2 linked regions of the Tardiphaga sp. 709 genome follow. The protein of the gene in region 2 interacts with the protein of the main gene of each other region in a pairwise test. Links are inferred from orthologs where the notes say so. Each region holds a gene or a part of one and is shown on either strand. Other genes may lie near its edges.

Region 1 (14,836 bases), 2.7 Mb from region 2 along the record:
ATCGAAGGCGACGTCGAACCATAACATGGAGCGCATGAACAGGAGCGCCAGCAGGACGACCGCGCCGACGCCGAACAGACGATCCGTCCTGGTGACCGATAGATAGGTCATACGCGCATAGCCAAAAGCAAGCAGTGCGAGCGCAATCATTGGGTATGAATGGTAAGGCCAGCCTTTGCCCTGCAAAACAAAACCAGCGGCAAAGCCGGCCGAGGTCACCAGTAGCAAAACGAACGGACCATCGACGCCGACGCGCCGTTTGAGCACCACAGCCGCGAGCAGCGCGGTGGCCCACAGTGCCACTGCCGGCTTTTCCAGCAGCATCATGACCGGCTGCTGCACCTGAAGATAAACATCGCGAACCATCGGCCCGATTACCGTTAGGAATTCCGGAAACAGCACAATGACGACGGCGGCGTAGAGCGCCAGCGCGACGGCGAGCGCCAGATATTCCGGCCGCAGCAGGACGCGCCACGATAATCGCGTGAAGACAGCCTCCGCGACCAGCGCGCCGAGCAGGGCGATCGCGAAATAGGGCTTGAACGACAGCGCAATCGCCGCGCCGATGCCGGCTGCGATGGCCGCGGGCCATGATGGTGCGCTGTGCTTTACGCGGCCCGCCAATACAGCCAGCATCGGCAGCATGGCGATCAGCGCAATATGTTCGCGTTGACCGAAAGTCTGCGTCGGCAGCACGGCCAGCAGTGCAACTGCCAGCAGCGCCAGCGGCCAGCCTTGTGCGACACTGAGAACCGACGCGCGCGACAGAATGCGGGCGCTGAGCAGCAGCGACACGGCGACGCCGATGAAGACCAGCGCATCGGTCACGCGCTCCGCAGCCAGCCCAAGTGCGCGGGCGATGGCGATCCCCGGCAGATAGGCCAGGACGGCCATCGGCGGATTGGTCTCGATGATATCGATATAGAGGCGCTGACCGTCGAGTACGCGCTCGCCGACAGTCAGAAGCCAGCTTACATCCGTATTGGCCGCGAGAATGTGACGCAGCACAATCGCCACGATCAGCAGTGCGACGACGGCGAGCCACGGAAGGATGCGGCTTCGCTGCAGCGTCCGCCCGGGCAGAACAGTACTTGCGGTTTCGCCCGGCGTGGTGGCGCGCATCACGGCATCCTCTTCAGGATGTCGATGCCGTCGATGGTCTGCACCAGGGCATAGGGCTTCAGGAGCTGCGCCAGCTCCGGATCAGCTTGTGCCCAAGCGCTCCAGTCGGCTTCGCGCTCGTCAATCAGCACCACATCCGGCGGCATCTTGCGAATATCATCGACCAACCCATTTCGCTCAGCCGCCAGATACGCATCGAAACGTGCTGATGTTGCAGCGTCGATCGTCCGCTCCAGACGAGCGCGGCGGACGATCTCCCGGATCGACAGCGCCTCCTGACGTGACACCCAGACACCGCCAACATTGCGCACGAGCGGATGTGCAATCGTCGCCGCCCCACCCAACATGATGATCTTCGGACGCTGCAGTCCAAGCTTTACCACAGCATCTTGAAGTGCACGCACATCGACGCTGGCCTTGAACCAGAAGCAGGCACTCACGAGGAGCGCCACAGCGGCGACCGACGAACCGACCTGCAAGCGCGGCCCATGCTGCCGTGCGCGATCGATCGTTGCGACGGCATAACCAAACGCCATCAGCGCCAGCGCCACCATCGGGTAGGCGTGATAGTTATAACCCCTGCTTTGAACGAAATAGGACATCGCAAAGCCAAGCGAGCTAGCCAGGAGCACGACAAGAGCCGGGTCTGCTGAACGCCGACTCTGTAACAGCAGTGTGGCGAATACGGCAACCAACCATAACGTCGTCGCACCGCCCAGCGCGAGCGCCAGCCACGACGACGTCAGCAGCCGATACACGTCGCTGGCAACAGGATAGATCACGGTGAAATAGGCGGGGAAGGCCACGTAGACCCACAGTGCATAGGCCACCACCAGTGCGCTGGCGATCCAGTTCTCCGGCGCGAAAACAATCCTCCACTGCCGTGCATTGGTCGCCGCCGCGATAACGGCTGTACCGACGCCGAACGCGAAATACGGTTTGAAGCACATAGTGATAGCAGCACTGATGCCGGCGATGACAACCACGCCAGGCGGGATTATCTCGCCATCGGCGCGGCGGATCAGGACCGCCAGCGCGGGTAACAAAAACAGCAAGGCGAGATGTTCGCGCTGGCCGAAGTCGTACATTGGCAAGATGCCGAGCAACGCGATCGCACAAACCGCCAGCGGAGCAGCGGCGACGCGCCCGGGGATGCGCGAGTTGTGCAGCAGCTGCCATGTCACCGCCATCGACCCTGCGATGAGGCCGAATACCAGCACGAGCGTCATGAGCTCGGCGCGCAATCCCAGAAGCCGTCCCAGTACCACGGCGATAATATTGACCGCCCCGGCCATCGGGGGGTTAATCTCAAGAATATCGAGATAAAGACGCTGACCATCGAGCACGCGTTCGCAGACGATCAACAACCAGCTGACATCGACATTAAACGGCAGCACCGCGCGCAGCCCGACGGCCACCGCGCAGACGAGAGCGCCGGCGATCAGCCAGATGGCCGCAAGCCGCGTCCGAGGCGTGGTCGCGCCGCCGAGTTGCAAACCGGCATCGATCATCATGCACTTATTCTTTCGGCCAATACCATCGCTACGCTAGGAGAGCCGCGTTAAAAAGCCATTGCGCGGGTCTGCGAGACACCGCCGCACCATCCATATCGAGCCGCCTTTACGGAAGCGCCTGGACCTGATTTGCTGCAGAAATTCTGACAGGAGATGTTGCGATGTTCGATAGACGTCAGCTTCTTGTGGGACTTGGTGCGCTAACAGCGGCCGGCATGGCGCCCAAGGCGCTCGAAGCGGCAGGCAAGGTCAGCCTCGATCGTACATCCGTGTTGCTGGTGATCGACGTGCAGAACTGCTTTCTGCCCGGCGGCAGCCTAGCCGTGAAGGACGGCGATAAGGTCGTGCCGATCATCAACGCCATCGCGAAGAAATTCGCCGACGTGGTGATGACGCAGGACTGGCACACGCCCGGCCATATCTCCTTCGCATCCAGCCATAGCGGCAAGAAGCCGTTTGAGACCCTTGAGGTGAAATACGGCAAGCAGGTGCTGTGGCCGGATCACTGCGTGCAGGGCACTGAAGGAGCCGCCCTCTCGAAGGATCTCGCCATCCCGCATACCGAGCTGATCCTGCGCAAGGGCTTCAACAAGGACGTCGACAGCTATTCGGCCTTCACCGAGGCCGACGGGAAGACCACCACCGGTCTCGCCGCCTATCTGAAAGCCCGCAAATTGCAGCGCGTGTTCATCGCCGGTCTCGCCACCGACTTCTGTGTCGCGTGGTCGGCGCTCGATGCGCGAAAGGCAGGTTTCGATGTCTATGTGATCGAGGACGCCTGCCGCGGCATCGACACGCAGGGCTCGCTGGCCAAAGCCTGGGCCGACATGAACAAGGCCGGCGTGAAGCGGATTCAGTCGGGCGATCTGGCGGCTTGACCCATACTCTCATTGTCATCGCCCGACTTGAGCGCACAACTGCGCGCTGGGTTCGGGCGACCCAGTAAGACCGGCGCTTGTGATCACTCACTGAGACCAGCGTGTACTGGCTCACCCGCTTTCGCGGGTGATGACAGCCAGAGGCGCTGTTACTCCGATGCAGCAGGTGCCGCCTTGGCCCCACCCTTCGATACGCCAACCAGCGCCGGGCGCAGCACGCGCTCGCCAATGGTATAACCGGCCTGCACGACCTGAACCACGGTTCCCGCAGGCACCGAGGCATCCGGCACTTCGTACATGGCTTGCTGGAAATTCGGATCGAACTTCTCGCCGGACGGATCGAACTTCTTCACGCCGTTCTTTTCCAGCGTGTTGAGCAGCGAGCGCTCGGTGAGTTCCACGCCTTCGAGCAGCGCCTTCAGGCCCGGATCGGCGGCGGCCTTGGTGTCGGCAGGCACGGCATCGAGGGCGCGCTGCAGGCTGTCGGCGATATCGAGCACTTCGCGCGCGAAATTGGCGATCGCATAGGTGCGTCCGTCGGCGACTTCCTTCTGGGTCCGCTTGCGCAGATTTTCCATCTCCGCCAGCGTGCGCAGCATCTTGTCGCGCGCGTCCGCAGCTTCCTTGGTCAGGGCCTCGACCGAATTCGGTTCCGGATCGTCCGGCATGATGTAGGGCTTGGAGACCACCGGATCGGCGGCCGCTGCCGTCTTGTCCTGATTGTCGTTCTGCCCATTGGAATCAGTCATCACGCTGCCTTCTCAAAAACACGCCAAAATGGTGGGATTGCTGAGCGGGATATCGGGGTTTGAGCGCCGAAAATCAAGCGCAACCGGCCGGATTCGGCCGATCGTCAGCCGCCGAGCATGCGGCTGACGATGCGCGCCGCGTAATCTACCATCGGGATCACCCGCGCATAGTTCAGCCGGGTCGGGCCGATGACACCGAGAACGCCGACAATATGGCCGGCGCCATCGCTGTAGGGCGCAATGATCGTGGACGAGCCGGACAGCGAGAACAGTTTGTTTTCCGAGCCGATGAAGATGCGGACACCTTCGGCCGTCTCCGCCCGACCGAGAAGGTCGATCACCTCGCGCTTGGCTTCGAGATCGTCGAACAGGAGGCGAACGCGTTCAAGATCCTCCAGCGCATGGAGATCCTCGAGCAGATTGGCCTGGCCGCGCACGATCAGCTGCCGATCGTCCTTCTCGCCACCCGACCAGCTGGCAATGCCGGCGGCAATCACCTTCTGGGTCAGTTGATCGAGCTCGATCTGGTTCTGGGTCAGTGCCGTTTCCAGTTCCAACCGGGCCTCAGCCAGCGTGCGGCCGCGAATCCGGGCATTGAGGAAGTTCGACGCCTCGTTCAGCGCCGACGACGGCACCCCCGGCGGCAGGGTCAGCACGCGGTTTTCGACCTGGCCATCCTCGGCGACCAGCACGACCAGCGCCTTTTCGGGTTCCAGACGGACGAATTCGATGTGTTTTAGCCGCACATTGGACTTGGCGGTCAGAACCACCGCCGCCGCGCGGGTTAGCCCGGACAGCTGCGTCAGCGCCTCGCCGAGCGCCGCCTCCACGGTCTGCGAGCGCCCCACGGAGGATAATTGCTGCTGGATCGACTGCCGCTCCGGCTCGGTGAGGTCACCGACCTGCATCAAGGCATCGACGAAAAACCGCAGTCCGAGTTCGGTCGGAAGCCGTCCTGCTGACGTATGCGGCGCATAGATGAGGCCGAGCTGCTCCAGGTCCGACATCACGTTGCGAACCGAGGCCGGCGACAGCGGAACCGTGATCAGGCGCGAGATGTTGCGGGAACCCACGGGTTCGCCGGTGGCGAGATAGCTCTCGACGATCTGCCGGAAGATCTCACGCGATCGCTCATTGAGCTGGGCGAGCCCGGCATGCGGCGAAATCAGGCCGATCGGATCGTGATGGACCACAGGGTACTCCTTGAGGATCTAATCTGTCGCTCCGGCGGGCCGGATACAAGCACCATTGCGGTTGTGGAACCTGCCCTGCCCTTGCCGCTGCGCTCCGTGGCCCCTAAAAGCACCGCGAACAGGCTTTCTCTGGACATTTGGAAGGATTTTCTCATGCGGCCAAGCCGTCGTGCGCCCGATGAACTGCGCGCCGTGTCGCTGGAACGCGGCGTGGTCAAATATGCCGAAGGCTCCTGCATGGTGAAATTCGGCGACACCCATGTGCTGGTAACCGCCACGCTGGAAGAGCGCCTGCCGCCATGGCTCAAGGGCCAGGGCCGCGGCTGGGTCACCGCCGAATACGGCATGCTGCCCCGTGCCACGCTGGAACGCACCCGCCGCGAAGCCGCATCCGGCAAGCAGGGCGGCCGCACCGTCGAGATCCAGCGCCTGATCGGCCGCTCGCTCCGCGCTGCCGTCGACCTCGAAGCACTCGGCGAACGCCAGATTACCATCGACTGCGACGTGATCCAGGCCGACGGTGGCACCCGCACAGCGTCGATCACCGGCGCATGGGTTGCGCTGGCCGACTGCATCTCGTGGATGAAGAACCGCAACATGTTCAAGAACGGCGGCGGCAACGTGCTGCGCGACAATATCGCGGCGATTTCCTGCGGCATCTATCAGGGCACCCCGGTGCTCGATCTCGACTATGCCGAAGATTCCGAAGCCGACACCGACGCCAATTTCGTGATGACCGGCGACGGCCGCATCATCGAGGTACAGGGCACTGCCGAGAAGACGCCGTTCACGCAGGACGAATTCCTGAAGTTGATGGCACTGGCACAAAAGGGCGTCGGACGCCTCGTCGAACTGCAGAAAATGGCCATCGCGTGATTCCGCAAGTCATCAAGCAGGCGTAGACTCCCATCATGCATCGTCGAATCACTGGGAAGCTCGTCATCGCCACCCACAATCCCGGCAAACTTGCCGAGATGCGCGATCTCCTGGCCCCCTACGGCATCGAGGCAGTGTCAGCAGGCGAGCTCGGTCTCGCCGAACCTGACGAGACCGGCAATACTTTCAAGGCCAATGCCGCGATCAAGGCGATTGCCGCGGCCAATGTCGCACAATTACCAGCTTTCGCAGATGATTCCGGCCTCGTCGTCGATGCCCTCGACGGCGCGCCCGGCATCCTCTCGGCGCGCTGGGCCGGCGAGTCCAAGGACTTCACCGGCGCAATGACGCGCATCGAGCGTTTGCTGCAAGAGCGCGGCGCGACCTCGCCTGACAAGCGCACCGCGCATTTCGTCTCCGCACTCTGCGTGGCGTGGCCCGACGGTCATCTCGAGGAAGTCGAAGCGCATGCGCATGGCACGCTGGTCTGGCCGCCGCGCGGCACCGCCGGCTTCGGCTACGATCCGACATTCCTGCCCGATGGTCACACGCGCACCTATGGCGAAATGACCGCGGTTGAGAAGCACGGGTTGCCGCCACTCGGCGAGGGCTTGTCGCATCGCGCCAGGGCATTCGTGAAACTCGCGGAGATCTGCCTTGAACCCCGCTGACGCACAGCAAGACGCTTTCGGCGTCTATGTGCACTGGCCGTTCTGCCTGTCGAAGTGCCCCTATTGCGACTTCAACAGCCATGTCCGTCATCACGCTGTCGATGAAGTACGTTTCGCGCGCGCTTTCGCACGCGAGATCGAAACCACCGCAGCGCGCACGCCCGGCCGTACGGTGACGTCGATCTTTCTCGGCGGCGGTACGCCGTCGCTGATGCAGCCACAAACCGTCGGCGCTATTCTCGACTCGATCGGTAAATACTGGAACGTCGCTTCCGACGTCGAAGTATCACTCGAAGCCAACCCGACCTCCGTCGAAGCGACGCGCTTTCGGGGCTATCGCGAGGCCGGCGTCAACCGCGTGTCGCTCGGCGTACAGGCGCTTGACGATGCGTCGCTGAAATCACTGGGACGTTTGCATACGGCGCGCGAGGCACTCGATGCCGTGGCCATCGCGCGCAGCGCGTTCGATCGCTATTCGTTCGATCTGATCTATGCGCGCCCCGACCAAACTCCGCAAATGTGGACCGACGAACTCAAGCTCGCGATCTCGGAAGCCGCCGAACATCTGTCGCTGTATCAGCTGACTATCGAGGAAGGCACGCCGTTCTTCGGATTGCACGCCGCCGGCAAGCTCAAGACACCCGACGAAGGCCTCGCGCGCACGCTTTATGACGTGACGCAGGAGGTCTGCGCGCAGCAGGGTTTGCCGTTCTACGAGATTTCCAACCACGCCCGCCCCGGTGCGGAGTGCAAACACAACCTCGTCTACTGGCGCGGTCAGGAATATGCCGGCATCGGGCCTGGCGCCCATGGCCGCCTCGACATCGACGGTGTCCGCCATGCCATCGCCACCGAGAAGCGTCCGGAAGCCTGGGTCATGCGTGTGGAAGACAACGGCCACGGCGTGACATCGGATGAATTGCTCAACAGTGAAGAACGCGCCGACGAATATCTGCTGATGGGCCTGCGCCTCGCTGAGGGCATTGATCCCGCGCGCTATCAGATGCTGTCCGGCCGCGCGCTGGATGAGAAGCGCATCCAGATCCTGCTCGAAGAAGGCGCGATCGTCGTCGAAACAAATGGCCGTCTGCGCGTGACGCAGGAGGGATTTCCCGTGCTCGATGCAGTCGTGGCAGATCTGGCGGCTTAAACGCTACGCCCCAAAGCTCTTGGGCGAGCCCGCCACCGCCTGACCACCACCTGATGCGACCTTCATCACAGCCAAACCGCGATCGTTGCCGCCATCGCTGCGGAACCGGAACAGGCCATCGATGCCGGCAAAGCCGGATGGATTGGTGAGCGTTTCAGGTGCGAAGCGCTGTCCGCCCTGGGTGCGCGCCAATGCGGCGACCAGTGCAACAGCATCGTAAGCGAGCGTCGCGGTACGCACGGGGTCGCCGCCATATTTTGCGCGGTAGCGACCGGCGAAGGCACGGAACCCTGCAGGATCCGGCGCGGCGTAGAGCCCACCCTGCAACGCCGCGCTGTTGAAGACCCGCGGGTTGTCCCAAAGGCCCGTGCCAAGCAATTGCACGTTGCGCAGATTGGCGCCCGCCGCAGTCAGTGCATCGGCCGTTGCGACCACCGCGTCGCCATCGTCTGCGATGAACAACGCGTCGGCGCCGGTGAGGGATGCGGCAATGTTGCGTGCTGCGCTGGAGCGATCCGCGCCATAGCGCTCGAAAGCGACGATGCGGCCGCCTTTGCGGGCTACGGCCTGCTTGAAAGCGACTTCAACAACATTGCCATAGGCATTCTCGGGCAGCATCGCCGCAAAGGAGCGTTTGCCCGTGCCTGCGGCGTAATCGACGATGCGATTGACGTCCGACTCAGGTAGGAAGCTGAGCAAATAGACACCACGGCCGGCGACGCTGGAATCGGTCGAGAACGCGATCACCGGGACGTTACGCGCGCGCGTGAGCTGCGCCGTTGCCGGTACCGAGAGTGCGAAGAGCGGCCCGAGAATGATTTCGGATCCTTCATCGAGCGCCTGCTGGGCGGCCTGCTGCGCGCCCTGCGCGCTGCCACTATCGTCCTTGATCAGGAGTTGAATGCTGGGATTCTGGAATTCGGCGAGCGCCATTTCGGCGGCGTTCTTCATCGACTGCGCGGCGACGCCAGCATTGCCCGAAGCCGACAGCGGCAGGATCAGTCCGACTTTCGTGCCGCCGGTGCCGATGGCTTGTGACTGCTGCGCCGGTCCGGCAGGCGGTCCCGATGGCGCCGCCGGTCCGGTGCCGAACGCATTGGTCAGCGTCGATTGCACACCCGCGCAGGCCCCGAGCAGCGGCGCGCCCAGCAGCAGGCCGACAGCCGTCCGCCGTGTTGCGCCCGACGTCGCGCCCTTGGTCCCGGATTTGGGGTCGAACGGATCCGCCATCACTTCTCTTCTTTCGGCCGCATCAGATCGGCCCGCCTCGGCACCCACTATATAGTGTGAGGCGCGGATTCAGACATATTGTCGGCGATAAGTTAACCAAAACAAAAGCTTTATGTCCGGCATACCCCATCACCGCGGCCGGATTAGCACGATGGGAATGAACCACAGCCAAACGTCTGAAAAACGGCTGTCCCCCTTTGGCGCAATTCGCTCTACATTGTCGCCATGCGCGCAACACCCCTTTCCTCATCGCCTGCGGACGCCGCGGCGCCGTCGGCCCGGACCTTCACGGTCTCCGGCCATCTGCTCATGGCACCGAAAGCTGTTCCGGGGCTGCATCTTGTGGCCACGCCGATCGGCAACCTTGGCGACATCACCCTACGCGCGCTGGAAACCCTGGCGGGGGTCGATATCATCGCCTGTGAAGACACCCGCATCACCCGCCGGCTCACCGAGCGCTACGGGATCTCCGGTACGCTCAAGCAGTATCACGAGCACAATGCCGAACAGGCGCGGCCGAAGATCCTCGAAAAGCTGTCGCAGGGCGCGTCCATCGCGCTGGTGTCGGATGCCGGCACACCATTGATTTCCGACCCCGGCTTCAAGCTGGTGCGCGAGGTCACCGCCGCAGGCTTCAGCGTGATCTCGCTGCCGGGGCCATCCTCGGTGCTGGCCGCGCTGGCCGTGTCGGCGCTGCCGACCGATCGCTTCTTCTTCGAGGGCTTTCTGCCATCGCGGCAGATGGCACGCCGCTCACGCCTCACGGAGCTGGCTGCCATCGACGCCACGCTAGTGATGTTCGAATCCGGCAACCGCGTGCAGGACACGCTGGTCGATCTCGCCGATATCATGGGCAACCGCGATGCGGCGATCTGCCGCGAGCTCACGAAGATGCATGAAGAGGTCAATCGCGGGCCGATTGCCGATCTGGCCAAGGAGGCCGATGGGCTGGAGACCCGCGGTGAATTCGTACTCGTCATCGGGCCACCGGCTGCGGATGCGCAGGCCATGACCGAGGACGATCTCGATGCCCTGCTGCGCAGCTCGTTGCAGCGCGATAGCGTCAAGGATGCCGTGGCGCATGCGGTCGAACTGTCCGGCCGGCCGCGCCGCGCCGTTTATGCCCGCGCGCTGGAACTGGCGAAGGAGATTCACAGGGACTCCGGTGATGGCGAAGACTGACAAAGTCTCCGCACCGAAGCCCACAGCCAGACCGGCTGCGCCGGAGCGCGTCGCCGCGTTCAATACCGGCCTCTCAGCCGAAAGCCGTGCCGCTGCTTTATTGCTGGCCAAGGGCTATCGCATCCTCGCCCGCCGCTTTCGTACCCCGCATGGCGAGATCGACATCGTCGCTAGGAAGCGCAACCTGATCGCCTTTGTCGAGGTGAAGGCCCGCGCCAGCCTGAACGAGGCCGCCTATGCGGTGACGCCGCGCCAGCAGGCCCGGATCATGGATGCCGCCCAGGGCTGGCTGATGGCACATCCCGAACATGCGGAATTCGACCTTCGTTTTGACGTCGTGCTGATTGCGCCAAGACATTTGCCACGCCATCTGTTAGCGGCATTCGACGCCTCGACCTGAGCTTTCGCCTCCCCGACCACAATTCCGGACCTTGCAGCATGACCTTGAACGTCGCCGTCCAGATGGACCCCATTGCGCGCATCAATCACAAGGGCGATTCGACCTTCGCGATGTTGCTGGAAGCCCAGAAGCGTGGCCACAAACTGTCCTATTACACGCCGGACAAGCTCTCGCTGCGCGGCAATGACGTGGTGGCGCCGGTGCAATCGCTGTCGGTGCGCGACGTCGAAGGCGATTACTTCACCCTCGGCGATCCCACCCGCACCAACATGGAATCCTTCGACGTGGTGTTGCTGCGGCAGGACCCGCCGTTCGATCTCGCTTATATTACCTCGACACATCTTCTGGAGCGCATCCATCCGAAGACGCTGGTGGTCAATGATCCTGCTTCCGTGCGCAACGCGCCGGAGAAGATCTTCGTGATGGGCTTCTCGGACCTGATGCCACCGACGCTGATCTCGCGCGACAAGGACGAGATCAATGCATTCCGCGCCGAGCATGGCGCGGTGGTGATGAAGCCGCTGCATGGCCATGGCGGCGCAGCGGTGTTTCGCGTGCTGCCGCAGGACATGAACTTCGGTTCGCTCTACGATCTGTTCTCCGTGACATTCAAGGAACAGTGGGTGATCCAGCGCTTCCTTCCCGAAGTGAAACATGGCGACAAACGCATCATCCTGATCGACGGTGAATTCGCCGGCGCGGTGAACCGCGTGCCGGCTGAAGACGATTTGCGCTCCAACATGGTGCGTGGCGGCGCCGCCAAGGCCACCGAACTCTCGCCGCGTGAGCGCGAAATCTGCGAACGTGTCGGACCGGCGCTGCGTGACCTCGGTCTGCTGTTCGTCGGCATCGATGTGATCGATGGCAATCTCACCGAGATCAACGTGACGTCGCCCACGGGCATTCGCGCCATCGCCAAGCTTGGCGGACCGGATGTCGCCGCGCGGGTCTGGGACGTGATCGAAGCGAAGCGGAAGTAACTCCGCTCGCGTCACTCGTTGCGCTGCGTCAATGCTTGACGCAGCGGTTTAAATTCCATTCGTCGCAATTCTTTACCCGCTGCTTTTGCTTGCCAGTCATTGAGGGCAAGGGCAGCATGTTGATGCACGCCCGACCAATCGGGCGGCCCGCCACATTTGGCGGCAAGCAAAAGCATATCAGTGGAGAAACGCATGACTTCAGACGTTTCGCGAAGGTCCCTGCTCTCGCTCGGCGCAGGGCTGGGCGCTAATCTCCTCGCTCCCGGCCTCATCGGCAGCGCATCGGCCAAGGCACCAAAGCTCGGCACACAGGCGCCCTACTTCCACCGTTTCATGTTAGGCAGTGCGGAAGTCACCGTTGTCTCCGACGGACCTTTGCCGCTCGGCGATCCCTCCGGCACATTCGTCGGCGTGCCCAAGGAAGACGTGCAGAAGATGTTGACGGATAATTTCCTCAGCAGCAGCAATGTCGTGCTCGAACAGAACGCGCCGATCGTCAACATGGGCGACAAGCTCATCCTGTTCGACACCGGCATGGGCACGTCACAACTGTTCGGCAACACCACGGGCCGCCTGCAGAAGAGCATGGCCGAGGCCGGTATCAAACCTGGCGATATCGACGCTGTGGTGTGCTCCCATGCCCATATCGATCATATCGGCGGCATCGTCGATGCCAATGACAAGCCGCTGTTTCCCAATGCGCAGGTCTATCTCAGCGAGGAAGATTTCAAGTTCTGGACCGACGAAAGTAAACTCGGTTCGCCGCTAAAGGACTTCATCGTCCATGCCCGCAAGAACCTGCTGCCAGTGAAGGATCGCCTGGTGTTCTTCAAGGACGGACAGGAGTTCCTGCCGGGCATCACCGCGATGCATGCGCCCGGGCACACGTTTGGCCACCATATGTTCATGATCCAGTCGGACGGAAAGTCCTTCGCATTCCTCGGCGATCTTACCCATCATCAAGTGCTGTTGCTGGAGAAGCCGCGGATGGAGTTCGCCTATGATTCCGATCCGAAGATGGCGGCGGCGACGCGGGTGAAGATGCTGGACATGCTGGTAGCCAACAAGACCGCCGTGATGTCTTACCACTTCGCCTGGCCGGGCTATGGCCATGTGGTCAAATCAGGCGACGGCTTCCGCTATATCGCCGAGCCGATGGTGATGAATCTCTAGCGGAAATCCTGCGACAATCCTGCGGCGATCTTGAGACAATGACCGCCGCAGGAATTCTGCAGCAATTTATCCTCACGCCGCCGATGACGTATCCCGCGCGCGCCGCTCCGCACCGCGTTTGTAGATCCGGAACGTGCCGCGTCCGGCATCCTTCGCCGCATAGAGCGCCGAGTCGGCCATGGCTGCCAATTGCGATGACGTGCAGTTATCGGCCAGTGCGATGCCGACCGAAGCGCCGACCCGCAACTGTTGTCCTCGATGATCGATCGGCAGGCCTAGCTGCGTGACGATGGCCCGCGCGGTCTCAGAGGCTTCCTCGAATTGTGCGTGAGGCCCCAGCAGAACGGCAAACTCATCACCGCCAAGGCGCGCCACCAGTTCCGCGCCGGCGCAGATGTTGCGGATTCGATTTGCAACGACAGTCAGGCAGGCATCGCCGGCGGCGTGGCCGAAGCAGTCATTGACCGGCTTGAATTCATCGAGATCGACCAGCAGCAGCGCGCCGAACGGCTTTGCCTTGCTGGCCGACGCCGCATCGAACAGCGACAGCTTGGTTTGAAACTGGCTGCGATTGGCGAGTCCGGTCAGCGTATCGAACTCGGCGAGATAGCGATTGCGATCCGCCAGAATTTTCTCTTCGGTGATGTCCTGCTTCATGCCGAAGATGCGGACGGCAACGCCATCGACCGACTCGACTGTGGCCGTGATCCTGATCCAGCGCCGGTTACCCTTGAAGGTGATGATCTCCGCATCGAGACTGAAGCCGGTTCGATCTTCGATTGCCTTGCTGCGCCGCTTCGTCAGTTCCCTGACGGATTCTTCTGGATAACAGGCGAGCGCCTCCTCGCGAATCGGCGTCGAGCCGCGCGGTAGATCGAAGATGTCGTAGACAACATCGGTCCAGACCAGCGATTCATCGGAGAGGTCGCATTCCCAGACGCCGATTCGCGCCGCGGCCGAGGAGCGATCGAAGATCTTCCGGCTATGCGCCAGCGAAGCAGCCTGTTGGTCGATGATGGCTTGCTGGGCTTCGATCTGGGCCTTCAGCGCGGCGATCAGATCGGCATCATCCGGAGCGTCTGGCGTCATCGGCAAGCGATCTGACATCTGCGGGCACCCGGTCTTCGTCTCGAAGCTCATAGGATGCTTTGCATGACGTGCTTAAGATTCTCTACGCCAATGGCCGACTTCGGCCAAAACCAGCATACTTTACCGCTGCATTTCGTTCACTGATTGTTCTTGAATTAGAAGCAACCTTAGGTTACGCTCTCATCTCGAATGAGGGCGGCATGGTTCAACGCGTTTCCACCGTAGCCTTTGAGGGGATCGAGGCCCGCGCGGTCGACGTGCAGGTTCAGGTCGTGCCCGGCCTGCCGAATTTCCTGATCGTCGGCCTGCCCGACAAGGCAGTGTCCGAGGCCCGCGAACGGGTCCGCGCGGCGCTGGTCGCCTCGGGTCTGGCGCTGCCGGCGCGACGCATCATCGTTAATCTCGCACCGGCTGACTTACCGAAGGAAGGCAGCCATTACGATCTGCCGATTGCGCTGGGACTGATGGCTGCGATCGGCGCGATTCCGCCGGATGCATTGACGGGCTTCACTGTACTCGGTGAACTCGGCCTCGATGGTTCGCTCGCTCCCGTGGCCGGCGTACTGCCTGCAGCGATCGGCGCCAACGCGCGCGACGAGGGATTGATCTGTCCGGCAGCCTGCGGCGCG
Region 2 (14,897 bases):
TCGGGGGAACGCATCCGCGGTCGGCACAACATTCAGATGAGCCGACTTGTCCAGCCAAACGAGAAACGTTTTACGGTTCGGCGGATTGTCGGCAGCAGCGAATTATGGGTCACCGAATTCATCCTGACCTATGACGGCATCCCCTCCTACGCGGTGAGCATCATGGAGTTCCACGAAGGACGGGTGGCCAACGAAACGCAGTATTTCGCCGATCGGTTTGAACCCGCAGTCTCGCGCGCGCATCTTGTCGAGCGATAGTTCGCGTAGCAGAACCGCGACGACAGCGCTTCGATGAGCACGCGTGTGATGAGCGCATCGCGTCCCGCTCGTCATTCCGGGGCGCGACTAGCGCTTGCCGATCCACACCCGTCATTCCGGGGCAGGACGGACCGCGAAGCGGGCCGAACTGAACCCGGAATCCCGGAGTGTTTGGCTCGACGGAGACTCCAACGTTGAGATTCCGGGTTCGGTCCCGTCGCCTCCGGCGTCGGTCCCGCCCCGGAATGACGAGCGTGGAGATGGAAGACCTCAAACATTTTTTCCTATCTCCCGTTGACAACATCCCCATCAGGTTTATAATCCCTTCCGTCCTGCCCCACCGAGAGGGGCGATCGCGATCGTCACGTTCGCGGGGTGGGATGCGGTGGACGCCGGAGATGCGGCGTCACGTGGTTCATGGGGGACGTCTGTCTTCGGGCAGGACGGATCTGCGCCAGCACTGCCACTGGCAAGGAGACGGCCGGCCTTGCGATGGAAAGACCCCTGGACAGTGTGACGGACGACCAAGTCAAAACGCGTCCGGCTTACTCGCTTGAGGCTCCCTGTCCCTCCGCCGTGGGACCATCATTTTGGTGATCGGACCGTTCGCCAAGGCAAAGTGCAAGCAGGCTGAAAAAACACCGTATGCGGAACGTCGGGCACTTGCTCGGCGCCTCCGAAAGTCCTGATGCATTATCCATGCGGAAGACCGCATCGCATCAGGCCCAAGGGTGCAACGGGCACCCGGCGTTCCGCACGCCCTCTCAACAGAGGGTGGGAATGCAAGACACGACGGCGCCCCCGCGCCGCAAATAATGGGGGCGATGACGTATGTCTGAAGAGCAGTGGCTGTTTGACAGTTGAATTGGAAATCACGTGACGCGCGCGCGCTCAAACCAAACGCCGTCATGCGCGGGCTTGTCCCGCGTATCCACGCCTTGGCGACATCCACAATAAGACGTGGATGGCCGGAACAAGTCCGGCCATGACGATCGAGAGCGTAGCGTGAGATCGTATGACGGGTTTCACGAAGACGCTCGCCCCATCCTATGGCGACGAAGCCCTCAAAGCCCGGTAAATCCAGCCTTCACCGGATCGTTGCTGCCATCGAGCTCACGCAGATAGGTCAAGCCGAACACCGTCAGCCGGTGTGGATCCTTCTCGCCGCCGTCGAACAGCGATTGCACGTAATCGGTGACCTTGGTGCGGGCTTCGTCCGATGCCGCCTGGGTGCGGCTCATCATCAGGCCATAGGTGTGCATGATGCGGTCAATGGCAATCTGCATGTCGTCATTTTCCCCGTTGGACATCAGAAAACCGGCTACGCGGCTTCAGGTCGTGCAGCCTGGAATTGCGCGATCGCTCTGTTCGCAAGGCGAAGCTTGTTGTCTTCGCCGCGATGAAACATCCGGACGATGATTTCGAGCAGCCGATCGTTGGTGAGATAAGTATCGGGGATCGCGCCGGACTTGCGCAGGTAGTTCGCAGCGATGGCATAGGCGTCGCCCACCGCCTCGACATTCATCACTTTCAGACCGCGTTCGACCAGCATGGTTTGCCCCTTCTGATGAAGGGATAAAGCGCGACTGGGGAACTGGTTCCATTGGGGAGAAGGAATTTCGGGCAGAACACCCGACGGAGTTGCGGCAAGCTACACTGCGCTGAACGTCATGCCTCGATTAGCTTTTGGTATCTCGATCGAGCCAAAACAATAGCGCGGCCATTGCCAGGCTGGGAGCCCCGAACCAAATCCAGAGAGCAAAGAGAAAATCGCTGTCCGAACTATCCCGTGATTGCCAAGTCAGGAGTCCAAGCCAGATCGCGGGACCAAGACAAGCAATCGCCCCTGATCTCAGACTGAACCTGGCCATCGCCCCACCCTTCCTGAAAATAGAAAAGGCGCTCGAAAGCGCCTTTAAGCTTAGGTCAGATGTCGCGTGCGTCTTGCGCGCACTTCGACGACTTCAGGAGGGCAATCCCAAAGCAGCTTGGAGGTCTCAGAGGCGATACAGGATCTGGTCGGTCCAGAAGCGCTCGAGGCGATGCAGCGACTTGTTGAGGGTCGCGAATTCTTCGTTGGAGATGCCGCCGACCTGTTCGACCGTCTTGACGTGCTTCTGATACAGCGCGTCGACGATGTGGCGGATTTCCTGGCCCTGCGCCGTCAGACGAATGCGAACCGAGCGACGATCGACGCGCGAGCGCTGATGATCGAGGAAGCCGAGTTCGACGAGCTTCTTCAGGTTATAGGACACGTTGGAGCCGAGATAGTAACCGCGGGTACGCAGCTCGCCGGCGGTCAATTCCTTGTCGCCGATATTGTAGAGCAGCAGTGCCTGGACCGAATTGATATCAGCGCGACCGCGGCGATCGAATTCATCCTTGATGACATCGAGCAGGCGGCGATGCAGACGCTCCACCAACGTCAAGGCTTCCAGATAAAGCGGCTGAACCGGCGCCTGGCCCGGAACGAGATCGACGCTTTCCACCGTCGCAACGGTCTTCATCATGACACTACCCCTGTTGTCGTTTTTATCGACTTATTCGACGAAACTTGTGTCCCGTCTGATAGGGCCAACTTAAGGGGGAGCGTTTGAAGAACCGCTTAAATAAGACAATAAAGAGATCATGAATTTGAGACAGTGAATCTGAGATTAAGCCGGTGAAACAAGGGGTTTTCGCAAGGTTTGATTCACGCTGCGGAGCCCATGTTCCAGCTTTGTCCGCCCGATCTGTCGCATAGCGGAACAGCTTGCGTAAAATTCGAAACACTCGCGTAAGGTTCGTGACCGGGGCGTTAGGGTGACTGAAGTCTTACCGCCAACGCCCCGAAAATTAATTCGACAATTTTACGCAACTCCGCGCGTTCGCCCTTCCCAATATGGCGCACGCAATGCCTTGCGATCGATCTTGCCGAGGCCCGTCACGGGGATCTCGGCGACGAAATCGATGGTCTTCGGCGACCACGGCGCGCCGCGCTTGTCTTTCACATGCGCCTGCAGTTCCTCCGCGGAATTATTCGCGCCGGCTTTCAGCACCACGAAGGCTTTCACCGCCTCACCCCACTTCGCATCGGGAATTCCGATCACCGCGGCGGACGCCACCGCGTGATGCGCCATCAAGGCATCCTCGACTTCGCGCGGATAGATATTGAAACCGCCGGAGATGATCATGTCCTTGGTGCGGTCGACGATATAGAAGAAGCCGTCGCTGTCCTTTATCGCGACATCGCCGGTGTGCAGCCAGCCACCGCGGAACGCGTCTTCGGTGGCATCCGGCCGTTTCCAGTAACCATCCATTACCAGCGAGCCGCGCACGCAGATCTCGCCGGGTTCCCCTGTCGCCACTTCGCGCATCTCGGCGTCGAACAGTTTGACCTCGACCATCGGATTGGCGCGGCCGCAGGAACCGAGACGGCCCGGCTTGCTGTCGTCGTGATCGATCTTGCGCATGGTGGTGATGATCTGCGGCGCTTCGGTCTGGCCGTAGAGCTGCACGAACACATTCCCGAAAATGCCGACGCCCTCGCGCAGCCGGTCCGGCGACATCGGCGCCGCGCCGTAGACGATCATCTGCAATGACGACATGTCGTATTTGGCGCGAAGCTCCGGCGCGTCGATCAGCGCATAGATCAACGTCGGCACCAGGAAGGTCGCGGTAATCTTCTCCTCATGCACCAGGCGGCAATAGGTTTCCACATCGAAACCCTGCACCAGCCGCGCGAAACCGCCGCGCAGCATCACCGGAAACAGCGTGATGCCGGCGGCGTGGCTGATCGGCGTTGCGGCGAGGTAGCGAATCTCGGCCGGCCAGTCCCAGTCGGCATAGATTGCCAGCGCCATCGCCACGATCACGCGATGCGGCAGCATCACGCCCTTGGAGCGGCCCGTAGTGCCACCGGTATAAGCCAGCCAGCAGATATCGCCGGTGCTGCTCTCATCCACCAGCGGCGCCGGCGTCGCATTGGGCAGTTCGGCCAGGAGATCGCGCGCGCCACCGAGCGCGCCGAAGGACAGCAGATGTTTCAGGCCCGGCACGCGGCTGCGCAGCGCGAGGCCGCGTGCGGCGAACTTGCCGGCCTCCACGATCAGCGCGGAGATCTCGGCGTCCTCGAGAATGAAGGCGTGATCGTCTTCGGCGGCCATGGGGTGCAGCGGCGTGTAGCGCAGGCCCATGACGGCGGCAGCGGAAATCGCCGCCCAGCTCTCGGCGCGGTTGCCGGAGAGAATGGACAGCGCATCGCCCTTCTTCAGGCCAAGGCTGCGGAACAGGCTGATGAAACGCGCGACCACGTCGCCGAAGTCGCGGTAGCTCCAGCGGACATGGCCGTCCGCGAGCGCGGGCCGATCGCCATAGCGGGCGATGGCACTGACGATGAGGCTGCCGGCGGTGCCGCCGGAATAAAGCTGATTCAAAATGACCTCCCTGAATGCAGGGCCTTCTGCGAGGCCTCTGCTTGACGTCCTGAGCCTATGGCGGCCGTTCGCGCGCCGCCATCCATGCCAGCGCAAGGTAGCCTGCGAGAAACGCAGCCTGCACGCCGACGATCAGGAGATTGCCGCCATAGATGGTCGGAAACATCAGCTCGATGACCGCCATGGACACCACGGTCGTCAGCCAGACGACGGCGCCCCACGGCGTCGCGAGCCAGAGGCCGACGGCGCTGACCAGCTCGATGACGGCGAAATAGACCGTGGCGGTCTGCCAGCCCATGGTCTGCACCTCGAAGGCGTCATCCTCGGTGCCGACAAAGCCGGTGACCTGCGCCCAGTGATAGAGGCCCTGCATCATCGAGACGACGGCCATTACGCGCAGGAACAGGACCAGGCGCCGGGTCCAGATGTTCTCGTCGGATTCGATGCGTCCGGACGAGATCGCCGCAACCGACATGGCATGGTCCCGCGACGTGGGGTCTCTCGACCCGAGGTCGCGCGGCATCTGCTCAGACATGCGAATGCGATCTCACGGGTGGGAACTGGACGTTTGGGCGATGGTTTGAGCGATTCATGGGGGCTTTTTGTGAGCCTTTGGGCCTGCAAAATCAATGACCCAGCCCGTCACGTCGCGCGCGCATGACGTGCATGATCGAGGTGACGCCGGGACATCAAGATGCTAGACTTAGAACAGGTCGAATTTAAGGGGCTTTCGACCTCACGAAGGCCCGCGGGAGAGACGGTATTATGGCAATCAAGTTCGGGCGCCCCATCGAATTGCGCGATCATGCCCCCCGCCCGGCTACTTATGATGCCCCCTCCCTCGGCCTGACCACCCGCCCTCGCCGTAACCGCAAGTCCGAATGGGCCCGCCGGCTGGTCCGCGAGAACGTGCTGACCACCGACGATCTGATATGGCCGCTCTTCGTGATCGACGGCGACAACCAGCGCGCGCCAATCGCCTCGATGCCCGGCGTGGAGCGCCTCAGCGTCGATCAGGCGGTGCGCGATGCCGAGCGCGCCATGAAGCTGGATATCCCCTGCATCGCGCTGTTCCCCTATACCGACCCGTCGCTCCGCGACGAGATGGGCACCGAGGCCTGCAACGCCAACAATCTGGTTTGCCAGTCCGTGCGCGCCATCAAGAAGGAATTCCCGGATCTCGGTGTGCTCTGTGACGTGGCACTCGACCCGTTCACCAGCCACGGCCATGACGGGTTGATCCAGAACGGCAAGATCCTCAATGACGAGACCGTCGCCGTGCTGGTCCAGCAAGCGCTGGTCCAGGCCGAAGCCGGCTGCGATATCATTGCGCCATCGGACATGATGGACGGCCGTGTCGGCGCGATCCGCGAGGCGCTGGATGAAGCCGGATTCCTCGACGTGCAGATCATGGCCTATGCCGCGAAATATGCCTCGGCCTTCTACGGCCCGTTCCGCGACGCCATCGGCTCGGCCAAGACGCTGACCGGCGACAAACGCACCTATCAGATGGACAGCGCCAATTCCGACGAGGCGCTGCGCGAGGTCGAACTCGATCTCGCCGAAGGCGCCGACATGGTCATGGTCAAGCCGGGCATGCCCTATCTGGATATTGTGCGCCGCGTGAAGGACACGTTCGCGGTTCCGACCTTCGCCTATCAGGTGTCCGGCGAATACGCGATGATCATGGCCGCCGCGAACAACGGCTGGATTGACGGTGACCGCGCCATCATGGAAAGCCTGCTCGGCTTCAAGCGCGCCGGCGCCGATGGCGTGCTGACTTATTTCGCGCCGCACGCCGCGGAACGCATCAAGGCATTGCGCTGAGCGCATCCGCGCTCAAGCCTCGCCTGATTTACGTCATGGACAGTCTGTAACGATTCCCCGCACTTGTTGCGCGGTCTGGTGATATCCATGTGATGGACCGTGAGGATGCAAACGGAGGGATGCGTCATGTCTGATACCGGCCCGAATGCTGGCGGCCCCAACAACGGAAGCTGGCAAGGCGACATCTGGCGCAGTGCCGGTACCCGGCCCCGCACCCATGCCTTCGACCCCTATGCGCAGCCGGATTTGTTCCGCGGCGTGCTGATGCGCCGCATTGTCGCCTTCCTGATCGATCTCGTGGTGCTGTCGATTCCGATCGTACTCGCCGTCATCTTCATCGCAGTATTTGGCGTCGTCACCCTTGGCCTCGGCTGGGCGCTGTTCTGGCTGATCTCGCCGGCGACGGTGATCTGGCCGGTCGTCTATTACGGGATGTCGCTGGGCGGTCCGCATTCGGCCACCGTCGGCATGCGGATGATGGATCTGCAGATGCGCACCTTCTCAGGCACGCCGGGCTACTTCGTGCTTGGCGCCGCACACGCGGTCCTGTTCTGGGCCTCAGTGTCGCTACTCACGCCGCTGGTGCTGGTGGTCGGCCTGCTCAACGGCCGCCGTCAGTTGCTGCACGACCTCGTGCTGGGCACCGTGGTGGTGAATAATTCCGTGGTCCGCGCCGCTTACGCCCAGCCGCCCGGCCGTGCCTACTAACAGCCGCGAAGGACGCCAACTTGGACGGGCAAAGCGATTGACCGTTTGCCCGGCCGGCGCGATGCTAAGCCAAACTGCTTCGGAGACCGACGGCAACCCGTGACCCAGCACTCCCGCGACACTCCGCAATTCTACCTCACGGCGCCGTCGCCCTGCCCCTACCTGCCGGGCCGGCACGAACGGAAAGTTTTCACACATCTGGTCGGCGACAAGGCCGGCGATCTCAATGACCTGCTCACCCATGGCGGCTTCCGGCGCAGCCAGTCGATCGCCTATCGCCCGGCCTGCGACCAGTGCCGCGCCTGTGTTTCCGTCCGGGTCATCGCCAATGAATTCAAGCCGTCGCGCAACTTCCGCAAGATCCAGGCACGCAATGCGGACGTGATCGGCGAGCAGCGCAGCGCGGTGCCGACCTCCGAACAGTATTCGGTGTTCCGCGCCTATCTCGACCAGCGCCATCGCCATGGCGGCATGGCCGACATGACCGTGCTCGACTACGCCATGATGGTGGAAGACAGCCACGTCGAAACCCGCATCATCGAATATCGCCGCCGCGGCCCCGATACAGGCATCACCGGACGCGGCGAGGACCTGCTCGCGGTCGCGTTGACCGATGTACTCAGCGATGGGCTATCGATGGTGTACTCGTTCTTCGAGCCCGGCGAGGAAAGCCGCTCGCTCGGCACCTTCATGATCCTCGACCACATCGCCCGCGCCAGGCGGCTCGGCCTGCCTTACGTCTATCTTGGCTACTGGATCGAAGGCTCCAAGAAGATGGACTACAAGGGCCGCTATCTGCCGCAACAGCGGCTGGCGCCATCAGGATGGCTGCGTGTCGATGCGACAGGCGAGACGATGCCCGAGCCGCAGGATTAGCTGGCCCGGCTGACGATCAGCCTTCGTCATCATCCGCGGCCGCCCGGGATTTCAGGCCTTCAGCCGAAAAAGGTGTCGTAAAGCAGCTTGCAGTTCAGGATCACGATGATGCCAGCGATGATCCATGCCACCGTGGCGACCGACCGCGAAATTACGAAGTCACCCATCTTTCGCCGATCCGAGACAAACCGCACCAGCGGGATGATCGCAAATGGAAGCTGCATCGAAAGGATGACCTGACTGAAGACGAGGAGTTGTCCGGTGCCGCGTTCGCCGTAGAGCGCGGTGACGACCACGACCGGGACAATGGCGATGCCGCGAGTCACGAGCCGGCGCGCCCAGTTCGGCAGGCGCAGCCGGAGAAAGCCCTCCATCACGATCTGGCCGGCCAGCGTTGCCGTCACCGTCGAGTTGAGGCCGGATGCCAGCAGTGCGATCGCAAAAAGCGTCGATGCGATGCCGAGACCTAGCAACGGCGACAACAACTCGTAAGCCTGACCGATCTCGGCCACATCGGCATGACCGCTGGTATGGAAGGACGCCGCCGCGACGATGAGGATCGCCGCATTGATGAACAGCGCGAGCATCAGCGCGATGGTGCTGTCCGTCGTCGCCCACTTGATCGCGTCGCGGCGGCCCTCATCGGTGCGCGGATAGGCACGGGTCTGCACGATCGACGAATGCAGATAGAGGTTATGCGGCATCACGGTCGCTCCGATGATGCCGATCGCAATGTACAGCATTTCGGGATTGGTCACGATCGCGGTGGACGGCAGGAAGCCGCTCAGCACTGCAGCCACGGGCGGAGCCGCGGCAACAATCTGAACCGTGAAACAGACTGCGATGACGATGAGCAGCGCGATCACGAAAGCTTCGAGAAAACGGAAGCCCTTGTTCATCAGCAACAGCAGCAAAAAGGCATCCAGCGCGGTGATGAGCGCGCCCCCGATCAGCGGAATGCCGAACAGCAGCTGCAACGCAATCGCAGTGCCGATCACTTCCGCCAGATCGCAGGCGATGATCGCGGTCTCGCAGGCCAGCCACAGCATGATGTTGACCGGGCGGGAAAAGCTGTCGCGACAGGCCTGCGCCAGATCGCGGTCGGTGACGATGCCCAGACGCGCGGCCAGTGCCTGCAGCAGGATCGCCATCACGTTTGACAGCAGGATCACCGAGAGCAGCGTGTAGCCGAATTTCGAGCCACCCGCGAGATCGGTCGCCCAGTTGCCGGGGTCCATGTAGCCGACCGAGACCATGTAACCCGGTCCGGCGAACGCCAGCAGCCGCCGAAACCAGTGGCCACCGATCGGAACCGGGATCGACGAATTGACCTCCGAAAGGCTCCGCCGGAAATCCCCGCCAAGGCCGGAGCGCCAGCCGGCCGCGTCTGAAACGCTGCCGGGGATTGGAGACGTTGACGAATCGGGCGAGGTTTTCGGCGAAAGTGCATCCATCAGAGCTGCATAGAGCAATCCCTCCCTTGTTGCAACTCATTTGCAACTGCATCTAGTCGGTTGGTGGGCGCTGCCTGTTGCCGCGCGCGCTCAGTAATCGGGTGGCTGCGTGCTCGTCCGGACCCCATGGTGGCTGTCACAGACAGGAATCGCCATGTCCCACTCCTCCATTGACCGACTGCCTGACACCTTCAACCGACTCGCCTGGTCCAATCTCGCTGCCCAATCGGCCGAGCAGATCGCGCTGGCGGCGGCGCCGATCGTCGCGGTGCTGTTGCTCGGCGTCGGCGAGGGCCAAACCGGATTGCTGCAGACCGCGCTGACCCTGCCCTTCGTGCTGTTCGCCATTCCCGCCGGCCTGCTCGCCGACCGGATGTCGCGCCGCACCCTGATGGCCGGAGCTGAGGCGCTGCGCGCGATCGCACTGTTGCTGACGCTAGGGCTGATCTGGTTCGGCGCGCTGACGATGCCGCTGCTCGCTTTGCTCGGCTTCGTCGCGGTGTGCGGCACCGTCGTCTACAGCGTCGCCGCGCCGTCGCTTGTGCCATCGCTGGTCGTGCCGCAGTTGCTCGGCGCGGCGAATGCGCGGATAGAACTCGCGCGCACCGTCGCTTTTGCAAGTGGTCCTGCCATCGGAGGCGCGCTTGTGGGCTTCACTGGCGCCGCGCCTGCCTTCGGCTTTGCCGCAGCGCTGTCGATCATCGCTGTCGCCTTGCTATCGGGCATCCATGAGCCCACGCGCACAACCATCCAACAACGCAAGCCGATGCAGGATATCGCCGAAGGCCTGTCCTTCGTCTGTTATCATCGGTATTTGCGGCCGGTCTTCATCACACAGTTCATCTTCAGCGCAGCGTCCTTCATGGTGCTGGCAGTGTTCGTGCCTTACGCGGTTCGCCATCTCGGTCTCTCCGCCTCCGGCGTCGGCGTGACACTCGCAATGTATGGCGTCGGCATGGTGATCGGCGCACTGCTGGCAACACGTGTGATGAAGCGGTTGCCGTTCGGCACCGTGATCGCGCTTGGCCCCGTCACCGGCTTCGTTGCCTCCGTCGTGATGGCACTGACCACATGGATCCCCTCGCCGGCTTTGGCTGGCCTGAGCTTCTTCCTGCTCGGCGTCGGCCCGATCCTGTGGGTGATCTCGACCGCAACGTTGCGACAGTCGGTAACGCCGCCAAGCCTGCTCGGACGCGTCTCCGCGATCAACATCTTGAGCTATGGCGCCCGCCCGATCGGAACCAGTATCGCTGCCGTTATCGGCGGGCTCTATCACGCGGAGGCGTGCCTCTATCTCGCCGTCGCGGGTTTCGCCTGGCAGGCCGTGGTGATCCTGACTTCGCCTGCAGTGACGCTGGAACGGCAGCCGGATATGGTCGGCGATTTGACCGGATGCGTTCCGACGAAAGTCTAACAGGCTCGGTTTAGTTTATCTGTAGTTCGCGCTCGCTCACGATCTCCCCGCACCGCAGCACGGATAGTTAGTATAGTTACGCCGCGTCCAAGCGTCGCAGCGCTGCGAACATTCTTGCCAAACCCCGAGGCACGCCTTTGTCTTGCTATCAATCAACAAGGTCAGTCCGCAAAAGGACGACCATTCGGGGAGAACACAATGGCTTCATCCAAGGACAGGACTCCATCTCGGCGCCGCTTTCTGAAAGTCGCCACAGCCGGCGCTGCCGCAAGCATAGCAGCACCGGCAATCGCCCAGGCGCAGGGCCCGATCAGCATGCGCTGGCAGAGCACATGGCCGGCCAAGGACATCTTCCACGAATACGCGCTCGACTACGCCAAGAAGGTCAACGACATGACCGGCGGCGACCTCAAGATCGAGGTGCTTCCGGCCGGCGCCGTAGTCCCGGCTTTCGGCCTGCTCGATGCGGTCTCCAAAGGCACGCTCGACGGCGGCCATGGCGTGATGGTTTATCACTACGGCAAGCAGACCGCGCTGGCCCTGTGGGGCTCCGGCCCGGCCTATGCGATGGATGCCAACATGCTGCTGGCCTGGCACAAATTCGGCGGCGGCAAGGAGCTGCTGGCCAAGCTCTACGCGTCGATCGGCGCGAATGTGGTGTCGCTGCCTTACGGGCCGATGCCGACCCAGCCACTCGGCTGGTTCAAGAAGCCGATCACCAAGGCCGATGATCTCAAGGGTGTGAAATTCCGCACCGTCGGCATTTCCATCGACGTATTCACTGGTCTGGGCGCCGCGGTGAACGCATTGCCCGGCGGCGAAATCGTCTCGGCGATGGACCGCGGCCTGCTCGATGCCGCAGAATTCAACAACGCCTCGTCGGACCGCATCCTCGGTTTTCCCGACGTATCCAAGACCTGCATGCTGCAGAGCTACCACCAGAACGCCGAACAGTTCGAGATCCTGTTCAACAAGACCAAATATGACGTCCTGCCCGAGAAGCTGCGCGCCATCATCGCGGGCGCCGCCGATGCGGCCGGTCAGGAAATGTCCTGGAAGGCCATCGACCGCTATTCGCAGGATTATGCGGAGATGCAGAGCAAGGACAAGGTCAAGTTCTACAAGACGCCGGACTCGATCCTGCAGAAGCAGCTCGAAGTCTATGACGAGGTCGTCGCCAAGAAGTCGGCCGAAAATCCCCTCTTCAAGGAAATCTCCGAGTCCCAGCAGGCCTTCGCCAAGCGCGCCACGCAGTGGGAGCAGGACACGGTCGTGAATCGCCGCATGGCCTATAATCATTACTTCGGCCCGAACGCGAAGAAGAAGACCTGACGCCATCAGGCACACGTATCTCGCATCATCCGGGACCCTCTCCCGGATGATGCTTTGCTGTTGCCCGATATCGCCTACCTTCACCTGCCCACATGTCCTGTAGACTGGCCTCCATGAAATGACTGCCCAGCGCTTCCTGCATTCCATTGACGGTATCAGCACATTCGCCGGCAAGGCTGCGGCCTGGCTCATTTTGGGATTGATGGGCCTCGTCTGCGCCGAAGTGTTCAAGCGCTATATGCTGAACATGCCGACGGCATGGATCTTCGACGCGTCGAACATGCTCTATGGCACGCTGTTCATGCTGTGCGGCGCCTATACGCTGGCGCAGAACGGCCATGTGCGTGGCGACTTTCTATACAGCTCGATGCGCCCGCGCACGCAGGCTTCGCTCGATCTCGTTCTCTACATCGTGTTCTTCCTGCCCGGCATTGCCGCGCTGGTTTATGCGGGCTGGGACTATGCGGGCGACAGCTGGCGTATCCGCGAGCATTCCAACGTCACGGCGGACGGACCGCCCGTCTATCATTTCAAGGCAATGATCCCCCTGGCCGGCGCATTGCTGCTGCTGCAAGGCATCGCCGAAATCACCCGCGCCGCGATTTGCCTGAAGACCGGCGTGTGGCCGAGCCGGCTCAAGGATGTGTCCGAGATCGATGTCGTCGAGGAACAGCTCGCACATAGCGAACACGTCGATGACGACGTGCGTAGGAATGCAATCGCCCAGGCGCAGGAGATCGAGGAAAGCGCGCGACAGCGCGGCATGGGCGGGGAGACGCAGAAATGAGTGATCCCGCACTTGGCCTCCTGATGCTCGTCCTCATCGTCGTCGTAATCATGCTGGGCTTCCCCACGGCCTTCACGCTGATGGGTCTCGGCATGTTTTTCGGCTTCTTCGCCTATTACCGGGCAGGCGAATCCTGGGCCGACAACCACATCTTCGATCTGATGGTCCAGCGCACATATGGCGCCATGACCAACGACGTCCTGATCTCCATCCCGCTCTTCGTGCTGATGGGCTATGTGATGGAACGCGGCGCCCTGGTCGATAAGATGTTCTATTCGATCCAGCTGGCCTTCCGCCGCGTCCCGGCCTCGCTGGCGGTGGCGACGCTGATCGTCTGCACTTTCTGGGGCATAGCATCCGGTCTGGTCGGCGCCGTCGTCGTGCTGATGGGCGTCATCGCCTTCAATCCGATGCTGAAGGCCGGCTATGACGTCAAGCTGGCGTCCGGCGTGATCACGGCCGGCGGCACGCTGGGCATCCTGATCCCGCCATCGGTGATGATCATCGTCTATGCCGCCGTCGCCGGACAGTCTGTCGTGAAGCTCTATGCCGCCGCGATGTTTCCGGGCTTCTTTCTGGCCTTCCTCTATCTCGTCTACATCATCGGCTGGGCGCTCATTAACCCGAAGATCGCGCCGAAGCTGCCCGAGAGCGAAACGCGCGTGCCCGTCCGGCCGTGGATCGCCGATCTGCAGCAAGCCTATTCGCACAAGATGCTGCCGGCTCTGCTGACGGCGGCCGTAGCGCCGTCGCGCGCCATGGCCCTGACCGTGGACGGCGTGCGGGTCAGCTACACGACGATCCTGAAGAATCTCGGCTTTGCTCTGGTGCCGCTGGTCCTGGCGCTGACCACACTATGGGCCGCGTGGTGGTATGTCGTCATACATCCGCAGCCCGACGCCCCCGCGCCCGCCGCGATCACCGAGCGGGTTCAGTCCCGCGATGCCGGCGCGGTCGCACCTGAAGAAGAAAAACTGGAGGAGCTGGGCTCCGCGCAATCGGGTTCGGCCAAGGAGAGCGAACCGGAGGTGCTGCAGCAGATGGGCAACACCGATCTGCAAAACAGTCCGACGAATGCGCCGGTCGATGCCGGACCGCCGCCGGAATTCTACACCTACTTCGCCTTCACAGCAGCCATCATCGCCCTGATGCTGTTCTATTACTACTGGACCATGGGCGCCGCGCAGTTCGAGGTACTGCGGCTGCTGACATCGTCCGTCATGCCGCTCGGCATCCTGACTGCCATCGTTCTGGCCGTGATCCTGCTCGGCATCACCACGGCAACGGAGTCCGCCGCCGTCGGCGCTGCCGGCGCGTTCCTGCTGGCCTTCCAGGCGCGCACGCTAAACTGGAAGCGCACCAAGGAAGCCGTCTTCCTGACCGCCAAGACCACATCCATGGTGTGCTGGCTGTTCGTCGGATCGGCGCTGTTCTCCGCGGTGTTCGCCATTCTCGGCGGACAGGCGCTGCTGGAGAGCTGGGTGCTGTCGCTGAACCTGACGCCGGTCCAGTTCATGATCCTGTCGCAGGCCATCATCTTCATTCTCGGCTGGCCGCTGGAATGGACCGAGATCATCGTGATCTTCGTGCCGATCTTCCTGCCGATGCTGAAGCATTTCGGCATCGACCCGATCCTGTGGGGCGTGCTCGTCTTCGTGAACCTGCAGGCCGCCTTCCTGTCGCCGCCGGTCGCGATGTCCGCCTTCTATCTGAAGGGCGTCGCGCCATCACATGTGACGCTGAACCAGATCTTCTCCGGCATGATGCCCTATATGCTCATCGTCATCATCTGCATGGTGCTGATGTATATCTGGCCCGGCCTGACG

The links.
Region 1: the proteins of RSO67_RS04820 (region 2) and grpE interact in binary tests that used the Escherichia coli proteins (3 or more experiments, as listed by UniProt). The link is inferred for Tardiphaga sp. 709 from one-to-one orthologs.

What each region holds. Positions count from the first base shown.
Region 1 is NZ_CP135529.1:3,649,465-3,664,300, reverse strand. What follows is about bases 2,464-5,281. They hold grpE (nucleotide exchange factor GrpE), read right to left. Parts: upstream 4,264-5,281; coding sequence 3,664-4,263; downstream 2,464-3,663. Other genes in these bases: hrcA (heat-inducible transcriptional repressor HrcA), read right to left, coding at 4,368-5,281; pncA (bifunctional nicotinamidase/pyrazinamidase), read left to right, coding at 2,798-3,514; RSO67_RS17910 (hypothetical protein), read right to left, coding at 2,464-2,636. Outside these bases: RSO67_RS17915 (hypothetical protein), read right to left, coding at 1-1,122; more of RSO67_RS17910, read right to left, coding at 1,122-2,463; more of hrcA, read right to left, coding at 5,282-5,456; rph (ribonuclease PH), read left to right, coding at 5,610-6,332; rdgB (RdgB/HAM1 family non-canonical purine NTP pyrophosphatase), read left to right, coding at 6,368-7,003; radical SAM family heme chaperone HemW, read left to right, coding at 6,990-8,153; RSO67_RS17875 (penicillin-binding protein activator), read right to left, coding at 8,157-9,383; rsmI (16S rRNA (cytidine(1402)-2'-O)-methyltransferase), read left to right, coding at 9,609-10,565; RSO67_RS17865 (YraN family protein), read left to right, coding at 10,552-10,965; gshB (glutathione synthase), read left to right, coding at 11,004-11,945; RSO67_RS17855 (hypothetical protein), read right to left, coding at 11,957-12,139; RSO67_RS17850 (MBL fold metallo-hydrolase), read left to right, coding at 12,138-13,118; RSO67_RS17845 (diguanylate cyclase domain-containing protein), read right to left, coding at 13,191-14,225; RSO67_RS17840 (YifB family Mg chelatase-like AAA ATPase), read left to right, coding at 14,408-14,836. UniProt on the Escherichia coli protein: Participates actively in the response to hyperosmotic and heat shock by preventing the aggregation of stress-denatured proteins, in association with DnaK and GrpE. It is the nucleotide exchange factor for DnaK and may function as a thermosensor.
Region 2 is NZ_CP135529.1:912,150-927,046, forward strand. Bases 7,342-10,220 are described here. They hold RSO67_RS04820 (Nramp family divalent metal transporter), read right to left. Parts: upstream 9,539-10,220; coding sequence 8,144-9,538; downstream 7,342-8,143. Other genes in these bases: RSO67_RS04815 (arginyltransferase), read left to right, coding at 7,342-8,084; RSO67_RS04825 (MFS transporter), read left to right, coding at 9,693-10,220. Also shown: RSO67_RS04775 (nuclear transport factor 2 family protein), read left to right, coding at 1-258; RSO67_RS04780 (hypothetical protein), read right to left, coding at 1,323-1,544; RSO67_RS04785 (hypothetical protein), read right to left, coding at 1,580-1,810; transcriptional regulator LdtR, read right to left, coding at 2,256-2,768; RSO67_RS04795 (AMP-binding protein), read right to left, coding at 3,108-4,673; RSO67_RS04800 (DUF6163 family protein), read right to left, coding at 4,729-5,208; hemB (porphobilinogen synthase), read left to right, coding at 5,439-6,500; RSO67_RS04810 (RDD family protein), read left to right, coding at 6,627-7,208; more of RSO67_RS04815, read left to right, coding at 7,308-7,341; more of RSO67_RS04825, read left to right, coding at 10,221-10,952; RSO67_RS04830 (twin-arginine translocation signal domain-containing protein), read left to right, coding at 11,151-12,284; RSO67_RS04835 (TRAP transporter small permease subunit), read left to right, coding at 12,403-13,071; RSO67_RS04840 (TRAP transporter large permease subunit), read left to right, coding at 13,068-14,897. UniProt on the Escherichia coli protein: H(+)-stimulated, divalent metal cation uptake system. Involved in manganese and iron uptake. Can also transport cadmium, cobalt, zinc and to a lesser extent nickel and copper. Involved in response to reactive oxygen.